Regions from separate parts of the Bradyrhizobium arachidis genome, predicted to be linked through region 3. Evidence: riboswitches for the same ligand, from Rfam matches in the RefSeq annotation. Region 3 holds a riboswitch; each other region holds the start of a gene.
The links. A riboswitch is a leader RNA that binds a small molecule or an ion and turns the genes downstream of it on or off. The one in region 3 is predicted to bind cobalamin.
Positions count from the first base shown of each region.

Region 1: linked by a shared signal. The riboswitch ahead of metE (5-methyltetrahydropteroyltriglutamate--homocysteine S-methyltransferase) and the one ahead of WN72_RS16405 (TonB-dependent receptor) in region 3 are both predicted to bind cobalamin.
Region 2: linked by a shared signal. The riboswitch ahead of WN72_RS17405 (TonB-dependent receptor) and the one ahead of WN72_RS16405 (TonB-dependent receptor) in region 3 are both predicted to bind cobalamin.

Region 1 covers NZ_CP030050.1:2,246,860-2,251,866, forward strand. Annotated here, with positions in the region: gene WN72_RS10420 (nodulate formation efficiency C protein) at 496-1,278, opposite strand; cobalamin riboswitch at 2,209-2,410, shown strand; gene metE (5-methyltetrahydropteroyltriglutamate--homocysteine S-methyltransferase) at 2,513-4,858, shown strand.
Region 2 covers NZ_CP030050.1:3,765,519-3,770,525, forward strand. Annotated here, with positions in the region: gene WN72_RS17385 (energy-coupling factor ABC transporter permease) at 1-505, shown strand, start outside; gene cobF (precorrin-6A synthase (deacetylating)) at 548-1,297, shown strand; gene cobT (nicotinate-nucleotide--dimethylbenzimidazole phosphoribosyltransferase) at 1,308-2,366, shown strand; gene WN72_RS17400 (histidine phosphatase family protein) at 2,441-3,013, opposite strand; cobalamin riboswitch at 3,086-3,287, shown strand; gene WN72_RS17405 (TonB-dependent receptor) at 3,404-5,007, shown strand, end outside.
Region 3 covers NZ_CP030050.1:3,557,798-3,562,804, reverse strand. Annotated here, with positions in the region: gene WN72_RS16420 (AraC family transcriptional regulator) at 1-441, opposite strand, end outside; gene WN72_RS16415 (oxidoreductase) at 450-1,280, opposite strand; gene WN72_RS16410 (DUF2147 domain-containing protein) at 1,469-1,939, opposite strand; cobalamin riboswitch at 2,178-2,385, shown strand; gene WN72_RS16405 (TonB-dependent receptor) at 2,512-4,935, shown strand; gene WN72_RS16400 (amino acid ABC transporter ATP-binding protein) at 5,004-5,007, opposite strand, start outside.

The DNA.
Region 1 (5,007 bases), 1.3 Mb from region 3:
CGGAAAAGGGCCGGTGTTCGAGGGTATGCCGACACTGCCCCATTACCCTCTTAATGGGTTTCGTCGCAGCACTCGACCGTGCCGGCTCGGCGTTGGCATGCTCACCAGTTGGTGGCGCGATGCGCGGCGTGCACGCCGGATCGGACTTGGGCCCGAGGCATCTCCAGGCCCGGTCGCTTGAAGAGTGGCATGGAGTGCTGGTTCCTCGCAGATCGGTGTTCTCTCACTGCGTCGGGTGCGCTGGGAGCAAAATCTCGCCAACTGATACGCGCCGCTGAGCTCGACTGTCGCGGAGAGGCTCGAGTAATCGTGCTGCCCGATTTTTGCCTGATGAACTAAAGGCTGCGGGGAAAGGCTCGCGACGGTTGCTAAGGCGTAAGCACCGACACTTTAGCGCTGATATGTCTTGCAGTTACTCTGAGGCGGTCGGCGGTAAAGGAGCTGCGGCGCGATCTTGCTCCGCGCGACCATTAAACCGAGGGCTTTCGCTCCTTCTTACTCTTCCCGTTCCTTGGGCTCCATCCGAGCGAACCAGGAGCCAGGAGGAAAGGCCGCGATACGCTTGGCAAAGGAGGATTGCGGCTCCCAATCTTGCCCTTCGCTCTTCTCGAAAGTGATGACCCCGTTATGGGTGTAAAAACGGGGCCCTGGGATATTACAGTTCACTAAAAGCAAAACGCGCCACAGATCACCTTTTTCGGTCGGCTTGTCCTTCTGCTTCGGCAAGTAGTCCACTCCAACAGGCTCAACGATAGTGCAGCGGCCCTGCCGCAGGAGATCGCCGAGCCGGCCCTGCGTGGTCGTCACGAAGTTGAAGTTGCTCGGATCATGCAGAAAGCGAAGATTTGCGTCCCTTTCGCCATCCTTGACTTCACTGGCGATCAACCCGAGCGCCAGGGCGTGCCAGCCCAATTCGATCGGCTTTGCATAGGTCGACGCAAGTTGAAACGTGCCGTCGAGCGCGATCCTCCAGGTGATAACGTACTGTTCGTCTAATACATCATCCGCGTGCCTGGTCCACGAAACGAAAACATAGTCGTTTCCGTCAAGTTCGGCGACGCCCCACATTCGAGGGACGAACCGTGCAACTTTCGAGACGTTGGAGATAATTTGTTCTATTGTCTCACCGTCTTGCGCTCGCCACGTTGACTTGAATCTTTCGATATGGGGGCTCTCGATAGCGCGAGCACGGTCGCCAGTCGCAGCCAGCCCGGCCAGACAGATCAGGGATCGACCGAGACAAAACAATAACGCGCGTCTTCCAGACACTTTTCTCATGACTGTTGGCCTATCTGGTTTCATCCACACGTCATTGCAGAGCGGGCAACTTCAGCCTGTTATGCGCGAGCGCAAGAAGTTAGCGGCGACGCGACGGGGGACCGATGGTGTCCCGTGCGAGCAGGCGCTCTATCACGCGCCGCTAACTTCGTTGCCGGCGACAGCCTCAAGTTGCTGTGCTAGACATGCCCAGCAGGAGGAGACTGGGCATGCCGAAGACTTGCATTCCTCGTGCCAGGTTAATAGACGGCAATTCGCACCGCTTCTATGTCCTCTTTGTCGGCTTTCCGACGTGCGGGCGTCTCGATGTTTCCGTTCAGCGCGGCTTATGCCACGCGCCGAATGTTCGGTGGGCGCAGCTGAACGCCTCGACCAAGTTCCTGATGAGAATTGGGAGCACGTTTGCCGCCACAGAACTGTTTGGCTCGCTATCGTTACCGGAGTGTCAGCTTTCGACCTCTGGCATGCCTCTGGGTACTCGCGGCCGAGAGGCCAGAGCGCGTTTGACGCTTCTTTCGCGACAACCGGCACTCGCGCCGAGCATTTGGAGTCTGGCTGGCACTGCAAATCAACGTGCCGGTCAGGTATGTTGCTGACTTTGCCACGTGTCTTAGGCCTATGCAGCACGGATCCAGCTGGTCGAGAGGGCAGCTGGATGGCGGACGCGCTCGAAGAACCTGCTGGGAAGCCTGGGACACGCATCAAATGCGTTCTGCTCTAGGCAGCAGTCCCGACCGCGGAAGCCGCTTTATCCCTTCCACCGAACTGGCGTGCGGCCAGAGGGCAGCTGCGATGGTCATCACAATATCGCTGACTGCAGAGCGCATCTACATCGACTCAGCGATAAGGATGCGCGGTCATTCGCGTAGCGGATGTCGCAGCACCAGCTTGCGACATAATCTGAGAGGTTGACGGAAGACTTGTCTTGCCGATAATCCAAGTCGTCGAGGTTCTCCGGTCCCACTTGATCCGGAGCTAAGAGGGAAGCCGGTGACAATGCCGGCGCTGCCCCCGCAACTGTGAGCGGCAAGCCGCTGTCCAACGATGTCACTGAAGCCTGCGCGGCTTCGGGAAGGCCGGACAGAAGCGATGACCTGCGAGCCAGGAGACCTGCCCCGACAATTATTCGTCCACGGGCGGGGTGTCCCGGTGGTGCGCCAAGCAGCCGTCGCACCGCGCGACTTCCCCTGCCTGCGTCCGCCACGGCCTTTGCCCCCAATATGGGGTTAACGCTATGTCTCTTCTCTCCCTTCCGGTTGCCACGCTTGGAACGCCACGCATCGGTCCAAGGCGCGAGCTCAAACTCGCTCTTGAAAGCTATTGGGCGGGAAAACGCAGCGAACTGCAGTTGCTCGAGGACGCAGCTGGCCTGCGTGCCGCAAACTGGGCTCGTCAGAAATCTATCGGCGTCACCGTCATTCCATCGAACGATTTCTCGCTGTATGATCAGGTGCTCGACACAAGTGTCATGGTTGGCGCCATCCCAGAGATCTACGCTTCGAACGCCGAATCCGTTTCGCTGAAGACGTACTTCGCCATGGCCCGGGGATCACAATGCGGCGATCAGGATGCGAGTTGCGGTCGCGGACCGCGCGGATTTGGCGCACCCGCTCAGGAGATGACCAAGTGGTTCGATACCAACTACCACTACATGGTCCCCGAGTTTCGCAGAGGGCAGACTTTCAGGCTATGCTCTCGCAAGCCGATCGAGGAGTATGAGGAAGCCAAGGCCCTTGGCTTTCAGACCCGTCCTGTCCTGATCGGGCCGGTCACATTCCTAAAGCTCGGCAAGAGTCTCGATCCTGCGTTCCAGCCACTCTCACTGCTGGATGAACTGATACCGATCTATATCGAGGTTCTGCAGGAATTGGCCAAACGTGGGGCAAATTGGGTTCAGTTCGACGAGCCCTGCCTGGTTCTTGATCTGGATGAGAGGGCGCGGCAATCTTTGCGACATGCCTATGATCGGCTCGCCAAGGAGGTGCCGGCCATCAAGATCTTAGTTGCCAGCTATTTCGGCGACCTCGGGGACAATCTGAACACCGCGTTGAGCCTGCCAGTTGCCGGACTACACCTCGACCTAGTTCGAGCGCCACAGTTGTTGGACCAGATCATCGCTGGCGGCCGAGGTGATCTCGTCATGTCGCTCGGTGTCGTCGACGGCCGGAATGTATGGCGGTCGAATTTGTCATCGCTGCGCCAGCGGCTCGAACCCGCGATTGCGAAGCTCGGCAAGGACCGTGTACAGATTGCCCCATCCTGCTCGCTGCTTCATGTACCGGTCGATGTTGAACTTGAAACCGGGCTCGCTTCCGACGTCAAGAGCTGGCTTGCTTTCGCGGTCCAGAAGATGCGGGAGCTTGCGATCCTGGCGCGGGCACTCGCAGGCGACCAGAATGTTGCGCCAGCTCTTGCCGAGTCGGAATGTGCCGCGACTGTTCGCCGGACTTCGCCGAAAATCCGTGATGCCAATGTCGCTGTCCGGATGAAAGCGATCGATCAGACCATGCGTCGACGCGGGAGCCCATTTGCCCGTCGTGCCGAGATCCAAAGCAATCGTTTCGGACTACCGGCTTTTCCTACCACGACCATCGGATCGTTTCCGCAGACCACAGAGGTCCGGAATGCCCGTGCGGCGCATGCGCGAGGCGCGATAAGTGACGAGCAATACGACAGGTTCCTCAAGGAGGAGACTGCGCGCGCCGTACGTTGGCAGGAGGACATCGGTCTCGACGTCCTCGTGCACGGCGAGTTCGAGCGCAATGACATGGTGCAGTACTTCGGCGAGCACCTCGCCGGCTTCGCATTTACCAGGAGCGGATGGGTGCAGTCGTACGGCTCGCGCTGCGTCAGGCCGCCGATCCTGTTTGGCGATGTGGTGCGGCCGAAGCCTATCACCGTGGACTGGTGGCGCTACGCGCAATCACTAACGAGGAAGCCGATGAAGGCTATGTTGACCGGACCGGTGACGATTTTGAACTGGTCCTTTGTCCGCGATGATATTCCCAATAGCGAGGTCTGTCGCCAGATTGCGCTCGCGATCCGAGACGAAGTCCGCGATCTCGAGAATGCTGGTGCGACAATGATCCAGATCGACGAAGCCGCACTGCGCGAAGGAATGCCGTTGCGTCGATCGGAGTGGACGGCCTATCTCGACTGGGCCGTGGATTGCTTCAGCATCTGCTCATCGGGCGTCGCCGATGAAACGCAAATTCATACACATATGTGCTACTCGGAGTTCAACGACATCATCGCTGCGATCGCTGCAATGGACGCAGATGTCATCTCGATCGAGACGTCGCGCTCGAAAATGGAACTACTCGACGCGTTCAGGAACTACGAATATCCAAATCAGATCGGACCGGGCGTGTACGACATCCACTCCCCACGCGTTCCCGAGGCGGGCGAAATGAAGGAACTGATGGTGTTGGCTCGGACCCGGCTGCAGGATTCGCAGCTCTGGGTCAATCCGGACTGCGGCCTGAAGACGCGCAAATGGGAGGAAGTGCGTCCGGCGCTAGCGAACATGGTCGCTGCCGCCCGCCAACTACGCGCTGCATCCGATCCGCGAGGCCATTGATCCGGGCTTGGGTCTCTTCTCGACAAAGCGGATCCTCTTGCGGTCATTTGCGCTGTCGATGATCGATGGAGCCTTGGGAATAAAAAAGGCCCGGCCTCGCTGAGCGGGCCGGGCGAAAGTCCGGGAGGAGCGACGCTGACGCATCGCGC
Region 2 (5,007 bases), 210 kb from region 3:
CGAGATCCTGCCGCACTTCCCGGTCGGCGTCTCCGAGGTGCACTTCATCCTTGGCTCGACCTTGTTCCTGCTGTTCGGTGCGGCGCCGGCGGCTCTTGGCCTTGCGTTCGGCCTCTTGCTCCAGGGCGTGTTCTTCGAGCCCGCCGACCTGCCGCAATACGGCATGAACGTCACCACGCTGCTGGTGCCGCTGTTCGGGATCCAGGCGATCGCCGCACGGATCATCTCGCGCAACACCGCCTATGTCGACCTCAGGTATCGCCAGGCGCTGGCGCTCTCGACGACCTACCAGGCCGGCGTGATCGCCTGGGTGGCGTTCTGGGCGCTCTATGGCTCCGGCTTTGCGATGAGCAACCTCGCCAACATCGCGACCTTCGCGGCCTCCTATGCGCTCGTCATCGTGATCGAGCCGCTCGCCGATCTCGCCGTGCTGGCGCTGGCGAAGTCGCTGCGCGGTGTCACCGCGCCCGGCCTCGTCACTCCGCGCCTGCACAACGCGGCCTAAGAGATCAAGGGGCGGCCGTCATGGCCGCCCCTCGCGCTCGCGATGCTCACGCTCTCCCTGATAGGCATCGGTTGCGGCGATCCCGATCAGCTCACGCGCGCTGCGATCACTGCCATCAACGCCGCCGATCTCATCCTGATCCCGCGCAAGGGCACCGCAAAGTCCGATCTCGCCGATCTCAGGCGCACGATCTGCGCCGATGTGCTCACGAGCGACAGGACGCGCATTGCCGAGTTCGATCTTCCCGTGCGCGATGCGGATGAAGCCGATTACCGCAAGGGCGTGGACGATTGGCATGATGCGGTCGCCGCGACGTGGTCGCAGACGATCGCAGATCATCTTGGCGGTGAGGGCAAGATTGCGCTGCTGATCTGGGGCGATCCCTCGCTCTACGATTCCTCGCTGCGCATCGCGCGCCGGCTCAAGCCCTTGCCCAAGATCGAGGTCGTACCGGGCATCACCTCGATCCAGGCGCTGTGCGCGGCGCATGCATTGCCGCTCAACGAGATCGGCGAGCCTTTCCTTGTGACCACGGGACGCCGCCTGCGCGAAGGCGGCTGGCCACAAGGCGTCGATACCGTGGTGGTGATGCTCGACGGCGGCACCGCGTTCCAGTCGCTCGATCCGGCGGGGCTTCACATCTATTGGGGCGCCTATCTCGGCATGCAAGATCAGATCATCCACTCAGGCGCGCTGGCCGAGGTTGGTCCGCGCATCGTCGCCGCGCGGCAGGAAGCGCGCGAGCGGCATGGCTGGATCATGGACAGCTACATTCTCAAGCGCGGGCGTTAAGCGAGGCAGCATGTTACCCGAATGGGTCTACCAAAAGTGCCCCGAGATCTCCGCGGCCCATCGCGAAGCGGCGATTGCGCGTCAGGCGCAACTGACGAAACCGACCGGCGCGCTCGGTCGGCTCGAGCAGCTCGCGATCGAGCTTGCGGGCCTGCAAGCGACTGAGCAGCCGCGCGCCGCCCGCGTGCCCGTCATCGTTTTTGCCGGCGATCACGGCATCGTCGCGCAGGGCGTGTCGGCCTATCCGCAAGCCGTGACCATCGCGATGATGGCGAATTTTGCCTCCGGCGGCGCGGCGATCTCGGTGCTGGCGCGTGAACTGGGTTCGACCCTGGAAGTGGTCGACGCGGGCACGCTGGCGCAGGAGGAGATGGCGGGCGTCGTCACCGACAAGCCGCGCAGCGGCACGCGCGATTTCAGCACCGAGGCTGCGCTCATGCCTGCCGAGCTGGCCTTCGCATTCGAAACCGGCCAGCGCGCGGTGGCACGCGCGGAGGCCACCAACCCCGATCTCCTGATCTTCGGCGAGATGGGCATCGGCAACACCACTGCGTCCGCGGCGATCGCCGCGAGCCTGCTCGGCGTCGGCGCCGACGAGATCGCGGGCAGCGGCACCGGTATCGATGCCGCCGGCCGCGCGCACAAGGCGCGCGTGATTGACGCCGCGATCGCACGCCATGGCGTTGCGGGCGCAGCGCCCGAAAAAATCCTGTGCGCCGTCGGCGGCCTCGAGATCGCGGCGATCTCAGGCGCGATCATCGCGGCTGCGCAGCGCCGCATTCCCGTATTGATCGACGGCTTCATCGTATCAGTCGCCGCACTTGCGGCAGCGCGGCTCAACCCGTCATGCCAGCCGTTCCTGTTGCCGTCGCATCAGTCGGCGGAGCAGGGGCATCGGCTGGTGCTGCGTGCATTGAACGTGCAGCCGCTGATCAGCCTCGATCTCCGGCTCGGCGAGGGATCAGGCGCCGCCATCGCGCTGCCACTGGTGCGGTCGGCCTGCGCGCTCCACAACGGCATGGCGACGTTCGCGCAGGCCAATGTGCCGGATCGGCCTAAAGCGCGATGAGATCATCGCGCTTTAGGTTGTTGTTTCAGCATGATCTTTTCGGAAAACCGCTGCGCACTTTTCCGGATCATGCTTTAGCTGATCCGCTGGTTGACGGAGACGACGCGCCAGCCGGTCGTGAGCCGGTCGATCCGGGTCAGCGACAGCGGATCGATGACGAAGCGCAAGGCTGCCTGAGGCGTGAGGTCGAGCGCGATGCAGAGCGCGGCGCGGATGGTGCCGGAATGGACGACGAGCGCGGCTGGGCCCGAGCCAATCCGTGACAGGCCGAGCCGGACGCGCGCGACCTGATCCTCAAAGCTCTCGCCGCCCGGCGGCTTTCCACGCGCTGGATCGCTCCAGAACTTCGCATAGGCCTCGCCGCCGGTCGCTGCGAGCTCGTCATGCCGATGGCCGGTCCAGTCGCCAAAATCCTGCTCGGTGAATTCGCTCACCAGCGTCGGCTCCAGCCCCAGCGCCCGCGCGGTCTCGACCGTGCGCCGCAATGGGCTGGCATAGCTCGCAGCATCCCGCGGCAGGCGCTGCCGCAGCGCCTCGAGTTGCGCGCGATCGCGGAGATCGGCCGGCGCGTCGGCGGCATGGATCGTGCCTTTGACGCCGTCGACGGGCGCATGCCGTATCAGCCAGAGGAAGGTCTCGCCTTCCATGCTCATCTCCAAGGAAATTGGGCGCTGTGGCAATAACGCCGCAGCTTGCACATTGACTCTGTCTTGGTCGTAATCCTAGATGCCTCTGACGGTTTCCCCGAGAGGGGATGAAAAGGGAATGCGGTGCGGGGACCTTGTCCCCAATGCCGTAGCTGCCCCCGCAACTGTAAGCGGTGAATCCTTCGTCAGAAGCCACTGGGTCCTCGGTCCCGGGAAGGCGACGAAGCGGTCACGACCCGCGAGCCAGGAGACCTGCCGTCAGCCGTGGTCACACGCGAAGATGTCGGTCGGGGAGTACAGACATTCGGCTTCATCGCACGGCTGAAAGCCTGATGATGGGACCTTGGTTCGCGGTGACGTGCCACTGACGTCACACCGAGGTCCAGGACCGTGTCTTCCATCCGTATCGTACGACCGCGCCGCTTTCTGCTTGCGTCGGCCGCACTCACATCCATTGTCGCCGTTGATATTCCCGCTGCGTCGGCGCAGCAGGCTCGCGAGCCGCTGCCGCCCGTGGAGGTGTCGCCCCCGCAATCCCGCAAGCAGGCCAAGCCGGCCGGCCGGGACGCGGCAAGCGCCCGCCGTACGGCTGTGCGACGGCCCTCGACCGCACCGGCCGCGCCAAAGCTGGCGGCGCCGAACGCTGCGGCACCGACGCCGCTCAACTCCAATGCGGTCGCGGAAAGCGCCTCGCGCCTCGGCCTGACCGTGCGGGAGATACCGGCGACCGTCGAGGTGATCTCGGCCGAGACCATGCGCGAGCAGGGCTATCGTACCGTGTCCGAGGCGGCGCAAGGAGCGGTCGGTGTCACCTCCGGCGACAATCCGGCCGAGCCCGCAGCTTTCTCGATGCGCGGCTTCACCAACAGCCAGATCAACACGCTCTACAACGGCATCAAGATCGGTCCGCAGAACATGACCTCGCGGATCACGGACACCGCCAATCTGGAAGCGGTGGAATTTTTGAAAGGCCCGGCCTCGCTGATGTCGGGCGAGGGCGCCGCCGGTGGCTCCATCAACTTCGTCACCAAGCAGCCGCACACCGGCCCGATCCGCAACGAGGCGGACTTCTCCTGGGACTCGCTAAACTCGTTCCGCGCCCATTACGGCTCGGGCGGCAGCACCAATGTCCAGGGCCTCGACTATCGCTTCGACATCAGCCGCTCCTCTCTCAACGGCTTCGCCGACGACACCAACACCAAAACGTTCGATGTGTCGGGCCAGCTCAACTACCGCATCTCCGACAGCCTCAAGGTCTGGGGCGCGATCGAGTATCGCGAGGACCGCGGCAAGGCTTATTGGGGCGCGCCGCTGGTGCCGATCGCCTTCAGCGGCTCGCATGCGACGAGCGGCATCGTTTCGGGCAATTACGTCTCCAACTACAACGGAACCAATCTCGGCGCGGTCACCATCGACGACCGCACCTTCAACACCAACTACAACGTCCTCGACAATCGCAACGTCGCCCAGGAAGTGTGGCTGCGCGGAGGCTTCGAGCTGAAGCTCGCGCCCGACCTGACACTGAAGAGCCAGGCCTATGGCTACGGCGCCGAGCGCACCTGGTTCAACAATGAGGTCGAGGCATTCAACTCCGTCTCGAACCTCGTCAATCGCGAGCGCTTTTACGTCGCGCACAGCCAGCGTTTGGTTGGCAACATCACCGATCTGATCTGGGACACGAACATCGCTGGCTTCGATAACCGCTTGGTCACGACACTGTCGTCAAGCTATCTGGATTTTGTCAGGCCTGGTGCTGCGAACTTTCCGGGCGACTCCGTTTCGCTGGTCGATCCCGCTCGCGGCTATTACGGCCTGCTCACGATCCAGCAGCAGACCGCGCGCATCGACAACGAGGCGCTGTCATTCGAGGACCGGCTGAAGCTGACGCGCAGCTTTGCGCTGGTCGGCGGCCTCCGCGTCGAGCACATTGGACTCGATCGCAACTCGACCGACGTCAACGGCCTGGTGAAGGCGGGTTTCCCGTTCACCAAGGA
Region 3 (5,007 bases):
CAGCGAGGCAAAGGTCACGTCGGTCGAAATCGCGGGCTCCGGATCAGTTGCATACGGCCACTCCGCCGCGACAACGCACTCGTCCTCGCCTTCCCTGACCTGCAGCTGCTCGGGCGAGCACAGCCGCTTGAAGCGCGCAATGCGGAGCAATCCGTCGCGATAATCCCTCGCATAGAACGCAGCGAGGCTCGACGGCGGATGCACCGCCGTCTCGACGCTCTGGACCAGCATCAAGCCGAGCCCCGGCTCCGGCTTCAGCTCCTCCAGCGCTCTCCAGAGCGCAAAATATTGCACTGTGGTGACCTGCCCCTGCTCGTTCAGGTGCAAGGTCGCCGGCAGTTTCGCCTGCCGCAACAGCACGGCCGGCGGCACGCCGATATGTTCAACGGCCTGCCAAAAGGCTCGGGGGACCTTGCATCTGTCTGCCGCTGTACCACTCATGAACAATCCTAGCGCATCTGGCTCATGATCACGCGGTCGAACAGGCGGTCGCCGAACCATTCGCGAATCTTGATCATGGGCAAGGCATATTTACCCGCAACGTAGCGGGTGCGCGGCTTCTGCTCCCTCACGGCCCTCGACACGACGCCGGCAATGACGCTCGGATTGGTGCCGCGTCCCTGTCCATAAGCCGCACGGGTCGATTTCGCGACGGCCTGCGTCAGCTTGGCGTAAGGACCTCCACCCGATCGTTTGAGCAGGCCATTGGCAACCACATCGCCAAACCCCGTCTCGATCAGGCCGGGCTCGACGACGACGACCTTGATGCCGAACGGAGCCAGTTCAAGTCGCAAGCAATCGGACCAGCCTTCCAGCGCATGCTTGGTCGCATGGTACCAGGCACCCAGGAGGGTGTAGATCTTGCCGCCCATCGAGGTGATGTTGACGATCGTGCCTGCGCGCTTTTCGCGCATCTTCGGCAAGAGAAGCTGCGTCAGGCGAGCGGCGCCGAACAGGTTCACCTCGAACTGGTAACGCGCTTCGTCGATGCCGACGTCCTCGACGGGACCGTAGAGGCCGAAGCCGGCGTTGTTGACGAGCACATCGACGCCATCCACCTCGCGCAGGATGGCATCGACCGTCGCCTGGATGTCGGACTCGCTCGAAATGTCCATTCTCAGGGACCTCGCCCCGAGCTTGACGAGATCATCCATCTTGTCGACGTGCCGCGCGGCGACGAAGACCTGGAATCCGTCCTTGATAAGACGCCTTGCGATTTCCTTGCCCATGCCGGAGGACGCTCCGGTGACGAGCGCCGTTCTCTTCGACTTGTCGAACATTTCAACCTCTCTTCGTTCCTGCCCTTATCCTGCGGCCTCCGTGGCAGGAATTGACTGACCAAGCACGCCAACAGACTTGCACAACACGCCAATCCTGACGACCGATTTGAGCCGCCGTATTCCCAAGAAAAAGCGCGGTACCCGCGACCGCGCTTTGGCAAGACAGTTCGGGGCTGGCGGAAATCCGTTCACCCGCGAGCGCGGTGGAATGTGCGGGTTTGTCCCATCGCCGGCAGCCCGAGATAGCCTCGGAGGTGCATCTTGCCGTCCTTGACGGTGGCCTTGCAGTTGTAGGTGCGGCCGGACGAGGCGTCATAGATCGTGCCGCCGCCCCACTCGCCATCCTCCCAGCGCAAGCCGGCGATGAAGACAATGTTCTTCAGCGACCGCGCACGCAGCGCGGGATCGGGGTTCTTGGCGTCCTTCTTGAAGGTCACGTTGTCCGCCTCCACGATCTCGTTGCCGTAGAGCATGCGCGCCTGGAATTCCGTTCCGCTCCTGAACATGTCGAGCTTCACCGTGCCGTCGTCCGCCTCCCATGTCCCGACGATCGCATCGGGGACTGGCACCTCGCCGTGCGCCATCGAAATCTGTCCGATGTTCACGGCTGCCATCAGCAGGAAGATGGCGGATCGACGGGAGTGAAGCGACGTTTGCATGGTGCGTTCCTTGGTTTGCGGTTGGGCGAGCGATCGAGGCGCTCGCAGGTCTCGCAAATGTCTCTAGATTTCGGGAACAGCGTTTGCAGCGGCAGAAGGCGCCAGCGGAATTGCGCGGTGCGCCAATCGATGCCGGCGCGGATTTGGATGGTCGGGCAAAACAGCCACACATGGCCATTATCGAAGGTCGGGCCAATCGACGGGTCCCCTTCGGATATTGACGGCTTCATCGCCAGCTGCCAGTTTCATGATCGGTAGTGTCCGCAAGGACTATTCAAGGGAATGCGGTGCGTCCGTCTCGACGGACAATTCCGCGGCTGCCCCCGCAACTGTAGGCGGATAGCCGACGACCAAACGAACCACTGGAGCCCCGTTCGGGCCTCTGGGAAGGCGGTCGAAGGCGATGACCCGCGAGCCAGGAAACCTGCTGCCAGCCATGAGTCACGCGCGAACGCATTGGGCGGGGTGCCCCGATGTCGGACAAGTAGCCGCTGCATCTGCCGCCTGGGGCGAAGGTAGATGACTAAGGCAACCGCGGTGACAGTTTATTTGCGTCGCCGCAGAGCGTTGTCGTGCAAACTCTTCATTCTCGTGCCGGCGTTGCGCCAGGCTATTCACGTGTTTTCCTGATCTCCCTGCTCTCTTCCGTGTCGCTGTCGGCGGCTGCGATCGCGCAGAGCGTGGACCGTGACAAGCCGCCCGTGGAGATCGGTCCAGTGACTGTCTCCCCGTCCACACCGAGGACGGCGCCTGCAATCAGCCCGGGCAACCAAAAGCCTCGGACCGCCCGCCGGGCCACGGGGCGAAGACCGACAGCACCGATCGCTGCAAGGCCCACCAACCCGCCCGCCGGCGACACGACACCGTTGAACACCGCCGCCGTCGCCGGGGTCTCCTCTCGCCTCGGCATTTCGGCCCGGGAGACGCCGGCGACCGTCGAGGTCATCAGCCAGCAGACCATGCAGGACCTGGGCATCCGGACCACCACCGACGTCGCAAAGGCGGCAGTCGGCGTGACTGGCGGCGATGCGCCCGGGGCACCCGCGATCTTCTCGATGCGCGGCTTTTCCGGCGATCAGCTCAACACCCTCTACAACGGCATTCCGATCGGGCCGTCGACCATGACCGGCCGTCCCATGGATGTCGCGGGCCTGCAACAGGTCGAGATCATCAAGGGACCGGACTCGCTGGTGGCAGGTCTTGGCGCAACCGGCGGCGCCGTCAACTACGTGACCAAAGCGCCGCATACCGGTCCGATCGTCAACGAAGCCTTCACCTCCTACGATTCCTTCAACGGCTATCGCGCCGGTTATGGTTCGGGCGGCTCTACGCTGATCGATGGCCTCGACTACCGCTTCGACATCAGCCATTTCAACGACAAGAGCTTCATCGAGGACAGCTACTCCAGGCTCAGCAATGTCTCGGGCCAGCTGAACTATCGCGTCAACGATAGCCTGAAGGTCTGGGGCGCAGCCGAATACAGGCAGGACAAGGACCGCTTCTACTGGGGCACGCCGATCGTACCGGCGAACGGGCCGGGCATCGTGCCGACGAATGGCATCGTCTCGGGGGTCTGGAGCAACTATTACCTCGGCGGCGGCACGCCAGTCCCGCCGACGATCGACGCGCGTACGCTGACCACGAGTTACAACGTGCTCGACAATCACAGCGGCGCCAGTGAGCTCTGGCTGCGCAGCGGCTTCCAATGGGACATCACCAACAGCATCTCGCTGCGCAGCCAAGTCTACGGCTATGACGCGCACCGGCACTGGTTCAACAACGAGATCTCGTCGTTCGACCAGACTGTCGGCAACTTCGCCGGCGCGCAGAGCATCTATCGCGAGCGCCTGGCGCTGGATCACGCGCAGCGGCTCTACGGCAACATCACCGACCTCACCGTCAATTCCAGCATTGGCGGAATGGACAACCGCTTCGTCGCGACCGTGGCGGCGAGCAACAACCAGTTCAACGTCTCGCAGGACACGCTGTTCTTCAACGACTACGTCGACCTGCTCAATCCCGACCGCGGGCTCTACGGCCCTCGCAGCGACGAGAAGATCTACACCCGCGTCAACACCGCCTCGTTGTCGTTCGAGGACCGGCTCAAGCTGACCTCGACCTTCGCGTTGATCGGCGGCATCCGGTTCGAGGACATCAAGCTGGACCGGACCCGCTTCTTCCCCGACGGCACGCTGGAGTCCGCGAAGGGGTATCCCTTCTCGACGACGTTCAATCCCGTCACCGGCCGCGTCGGCTACACCTGGGACATCACCCCGGGCGTGATGCTGTACAGCCAATACGCGACCGCGGCAGACCCGACGGTGGCCAACATCTTCATCCTCGCACCGTCCGTGCCGCTCCTGCTGACGACGTCGCGCACCTACGAGACCGGCGTCAAGGTGCTATCGGCCGACAAGCGGGCCGAGGCCACGTTCTCGGCCTTCGACATCCAGCGCAAGAACGTCTACGTCCCGGAGAGCGGCATCGTCTTCAACATCGCCGGCAAGATCGAATCCAAGGGCATCGAGATTGCGGCGGCGATCAACCCGATCGCCGGCCTGAAACTGTGGGGCAACGTCGCCTTCGTGCAGTCGCGCTTCATCGATTTCAATTATGTCGATGGCAATGGCGTATTCCAGTCCTATTCAGGCAAGACGCCGCCCAACGTGCCGAACTTCATCGCCAATGCCGGCGCCTCGTACCGGTTCGACACGACGCTGCCGGTCGAGATCGGGGGCCTGATGCGTCACGTCGGCGACCGCTTCAACTTCCAGGACAATCTGCTCGTCATGAATGCCTACACCACGTTCGATGCGTTCGCGTTCGTCGACATCCCGAAAACATACTTCCCGGGGGTGGACCGGACGCGGATTTCATTCCGGGTCAGGAATTTGACGAACAAGCTCTACGCGGCCTGGGGCGACCCGGGTTACACCGACCAGATCGTCCTCGGCGCGCCGCGCAGCTATGAGGTGGCGGCTTCGTTTCGATGGTGAGGAAGCTGAGGCAACATCGTGGATGAGAACCATCAGGATCTCATTGCCACCGCAGCGCCAACCCATTCCTAA